DNA from 2 places in the Rhodococcus sp. NPDC060086 genome. Region 2 is predicted to be linked to the other one. Evidence: riboswitches for the same ligand, from Rfam matches in the RefSeq annotation. Region 2 holds a riboswitch; the other holds the start of a gene.
The links. Region 2 has a riboswitch for S-adenosylmethionine ahead of ACFWB0_RS05490 (amino acid ABC transporter permease). Riboswitches for the same ligand answer to the same signal wherever they lie in the genome.

Region 1 (2,198 bases), on a different contig from region 2:
TGCAGGTCGCGCACGACGTCGCGCCACCGGCCGGTGGCGAGCAGATCGTCCACCCAGGCACGCTCGCCGGGCAGGAAGCCGGATTTCTTGATGTTGCCCTTCCAGTTCTTGATGTCGCGCTCAGTGTGGGCGATGTTCCAGTCGCCGCACACAACCATGTCTCGACCGGCCGCGACGACGTCCGACGCGCGCTCCCCCAGGTATGCGGCGAAGCCCTTCATGAAGCGTTCCTTCTCGTCCTGCTTCGGGGTGTCCGCCTCCCCGGTGGGCAGGTACAGGCTGCCGACCGTCACGTCCCGGTAGTCGGCCTCGATGTAGCGACCTGCGTCGCCGAAGTCGTCGACGCCGAAACCGATGCGCACGGCGTCCGCGGGAGTTCGCGACAGGATCGCGACACCCGCACGCCCCTTGGCGGAGGCCTCCGCTCCGACGACGCACCATCCCGCGTCCAGTGCCGGCGCGATCGCAGTGTGGAACTGCTTCTCGCTCGCGCGCACTTCCTGAAGGCAGACGATGTCCGCGGACGAGGTGTCGAGCCAGGCGAGCAGGCCTTTGCCTGCTGCTGCGCGCACGCCGTTGACGTTGACCGTGGTGATGGTGAGAGACACGCCGGACACCGTATCCGAGATTGCGAGTGGAGCGTCACACTCCTTGTGAAACACATTCGATCATGCATGTTCACATCTCTTCACGGAATGTCGAGCAGTTCGTAACCCCGGTCGCGACCCCGTGGAGCACTACTGACCGGAAATTTTCCCGCTGCCCGACACCCTTCGGGGGGAGGTCGAGAGCCGCCTATCGAGTCGTACGACCCAGCCGTTAGACTTCCGACGAGGTCATGAGTGCCAGCGCGAAGCCCCGGCTTGCTGGTCGGCAACCCTCCGGCCAGGGTGGGGTGCTCCGGGTGAGGACACGGTCGTCGGCGCACCGCAGACGACAAGCCGGCTCATGGGAGGTTCGAAAATGCTGACGAAGGCGGTCGCATCTTGACAGCAGGCACCAACCGTCGGCGGATCGAACTCCCCGCGGAAGACGGACAGCTCGGCACCGTCGACATCGGCAACATCACCCTCGAGAGCGGCGAGACCCTTCCCGGCGTCACCGTTGCACTCCAGCGATGGGGCGCGCTGTCCCCCACCCGCGACAACGTCGTGCTCGTCGAGCACGCCCTGACCGGCGACTCGCACATCACCGGACCCGCCGGACCGGATCATCCGTCACCCGGTTGGTGGTCCGGCATGGTCGGACCCGGCGCCCCGATCGACACCGACCGCTGGTGCGTAGTGGCCACGAACGTCCTCGGCGGATGCCAGGGCACCACCGGACCGGGAAGCACCGCGCCCGACGGAAAGCCGTGGGGTGCACGATTCCCCCGGATCACCATCCGCGATCAGATCACCGCGGAAGCTGCACTTCTCGACGCCCTCGGCATCGACACGTTGGCTGCCGTGACCGGTGGCTCGATGGGTGGTATGCGCTCGCTCGAGTGGATCGTCACCCATCCGAACCGAGTGCGGTCTGCGCTGGTCCTCGCAGTAGGTGCCCGCGCGACCGCCGACCAGATCGGTGTCCAGAGCACCCAGATCGCTGCCATCACGGCGGATCCGGACTGGCAGGGCGGCAACTACTACGCGAGCGGCCGCCGACCGGAAGCCGGTTTGGGCATCGCTCGCCGCATGGCCCACCTGTCGTATCGCAGCGAGGAAGAGCTCGACTCACGGTTCGCGAATCTGCCTCAGGGCGACGAGAATCCGTGGCGCGACGGACGCTACGCAGTGCAGAGCTATCTCGACCACCAGGCGACGAAACTCGTCTCCCGGTTCGACCCCGGGACCTACGTGGTGCTCAGCGACGCCATGAACCGGCACGACGTGGGCCGCGGTCGCGGCGGTATCGAGGCTGCACTGGGCCGCACACATGTGCCGACCATCGTCGCGGGCGTCGATTCCGACCGGCTCTACCCGATCCGGTTGCAGCAGGAGATCGCCGACGGGCTTCCCCACTGCGATGGGTTGCGCGTTCTCGAGTCACGCGACGGACACGACGGCTTCCTCACCGAGGCCGATGCAGTCGCGAAGCTGCTCGTCGAGCTGATGGAGCTGGCGGGCTCCTGAGTCCCGTGTGTCCTAACCCGTACCCAGCGGGTCGATCGAGACTGCCAGAGTGACGATCGCTCCGCCCATGGCGAGCATCGCAGC
Region 2 (2,198 bases):
CGGGCTTCCACCTCGACCTCGGCGCGTGTGCGCTTCTGCGCGGAAAGCGGTGCCTCGATGACGTTCTCGAGTGCAGTCAGGTGCGGGAAGAGATTGAAGTTCTGGAACACGAACCCGATCCGGGCCCGCTGACGGAGAATGTCGCGGGTGCGCAGTTCATGCAGTTTGTCGCCGCGACGACGGTAGCCGACGAGTTCACCGTCGATGCGGATGGTGCCGCGGTCGACCTTCTCGAGGTGATTGAGAGTGCGCAGCAGCGTGGACTTCCCCGATCCCGACGGGCCGAGAATGACTGTCACCTCACCCTTGCGGACCTTCAGATCCACGCCCTCGAGCACCTTCAGCGATCCGAAGGATTTATGGACTCCCCGCACGTCGACGGCGTAGTCGGTCCGCTGTTCGGCGGCGGTCATCGGGTTGCTCCTCGGGGTGCACCGACACCGGTGTCGCGGATCTCGCGGTATTTCGTGACGACTTTCTGCCACGGAGTGAGAGGCAACTCGCGGGCCGAGCCGCGCGCATAGTGCCGCTCGATGTAGTACTGCACGATGGACAACACCGTGGTGAGGATGATGTACCACACGGTCGCGACCATGAGCAGCGGCACTACGCGCCCGCTGCGACCGAAAATGACCTGTACCTGGTAGAACAGCTCGGCGATCGCCATCGTCGAGACGATGGATGTGCCCTTGAACAGGCTGATGACCTCGTTGGCTGCATTCGGCAGGATCGAGCGCATCGCTTGCGGCAACACGATCCGGAAGAACTGACGCAGCCGCGGGATACCGAGCGCGTTGGCCGCTTCGATCTGCCCGTGGTCGACGGAGATGATGCCGGCGCGGATGATCTCCGCCGAGTACGCAGCCTGGTGGAGTGCAAGGCCGATCACCGCGGCCGTGAAGCCCGAGATCACTCCTGAGACCTCGAATTCGAAGAATCCGGGCCCGAACGGTATTCCGACCGACATGGTTTGGTAGAGATACGCGATGTTGAACCAGAAGAGGAGCTGCACGATCAGCGGGATGGATCGGAACGCCCAGATGTAGGTCCACGCAATTACCTGCAGTACTGGATTGTTCGACAACCTACCGACCGCGAGGAGCACGCCGAGCGCGAATCCGAGGAGGGTTCCCCACAGGGTGAGCTTGATCGTCATCCACAGGGCAGAGAGAACCGATTCCGCCGTGAAGTATCGAGCGAAGGTCGGCCAGTCCCAGCCGGGGTTGGTGGCGAGGCCGTGAATGAACTGCGCAACGACGATCAGTACCGCGGCGCTGGTCACCCATCGCCACGGGTGCCAGGTCCGGGCCACCACCAGGTCTGCGTCGTCCGTGCGCTCAGGGGCCGGGTCGGTGGTACGGATATCGGTCGGCGCGCTCACGCCGACCTCCTGCGGACAGGAGACATCGAAACATGCGTTTCACGGAGAATGGAAGTAGTTATTCCGCAACCGGTTTCGATGCGGCACACGCGCAACGGCGTTGTTGGTGACGTTCAGCAACAACGCGACGACGCGCCGCGACGCAGATCGATGTGCCTGCGGCGCCACGAAGCGCGCTCGATACTGCTAGTCATCTCCGACCTCCATCGGTCCGGGCGGTAGCACCCGCACCCGAAAGCGGGGGGTTGCTGCGACGTCATCGAGCCAGGTCTCTCGGTCGCTCTGGATGGCGCCTCGAACTGTAAGGCCATTCGGACATATGGTCAATAGCTGACCACTGTTGCAGTCCGTTGAATTACGTTGGTACGCAATTAGAATCGCACTGATCCGAATTCTCCGCCGGTCGGAAGCCTCTACCGCACCCCCGAGTTGGAGCTGAGGCCATCGCGGTCGATATCGAATACATGTGCCAATTCCCTTGCGAATCGAATGTCAGTTCGATATAGTTCGATCATGGGTGGGGACCTCTGGAAACTCGACAACACACAACTCATGGCCGAGACACTCGCTGTCTCCGCCGAAATCCATACCTGGCAGGTACACCGCGTCGATCTGATGATCGCGATGATCGAACGCGACACCGTCAAAGAACACGGCCACCGCAGCCCCGCCCACTGGTTGTGTGCCGCCACCAACCTCGAACTCGGTGAATGCCACCGCATCGAAACACTGGCACGGCTACTGCGACTGGAACCGGAAGTACGCGAAGCCTATTCCTCCGGCCTACTGGACGCGGAGAAAGCGCGGCAGATCGCCT

Region 1: linked by a shared signal. The riboswitch ahead of ACFWB0_RS12885 (homoserine O-acetyltransferase) and the one ahead of ACFWB0_RS05490 (amino acid ABC transporter permease) in region 2 are both predicted to bind S-adenosylmethionine.

The regions. Positions count from the first base shown of each region.
Region 1 covers NZ_JBHWWZ010000018.1:59,763-61,960, forward strand. Annotated here, with positions in the region: gene ACFWB0_RS12880 (exodeoxyribonuclease III) at 1-608, opposite strand, end outside; SAM riboswitch class IV at 835-949, shown strand; gene ACFWB0_RS12885 (homoserine O-acetyltransferase) at 987-2,114, shown strand; gene ACFWB0_RS12890 (DUF3017 domain-containing protein) at 2,127-2,198, opposite strand, start outside.
Region 2 covers NZ_JBHWWZ010000005.1:130,026-132,223, reverse strand. Annotated here, with positions in the region: gene ACFWB0_RS05495 (amino acid ABC transporter ATP-binding protein) at 1-413, opposite strand, end outside; gene ACFWB0_RS05490 (amino acid ABC transporter permease) at 410-1,381, opposite strand; SAM riboswitch class I at 1,582-1,674, opposite strand; gene ACFWB0_RS05485 (DUF222 domain-containing protein) at 1,895-2,198, shown strand, end outside.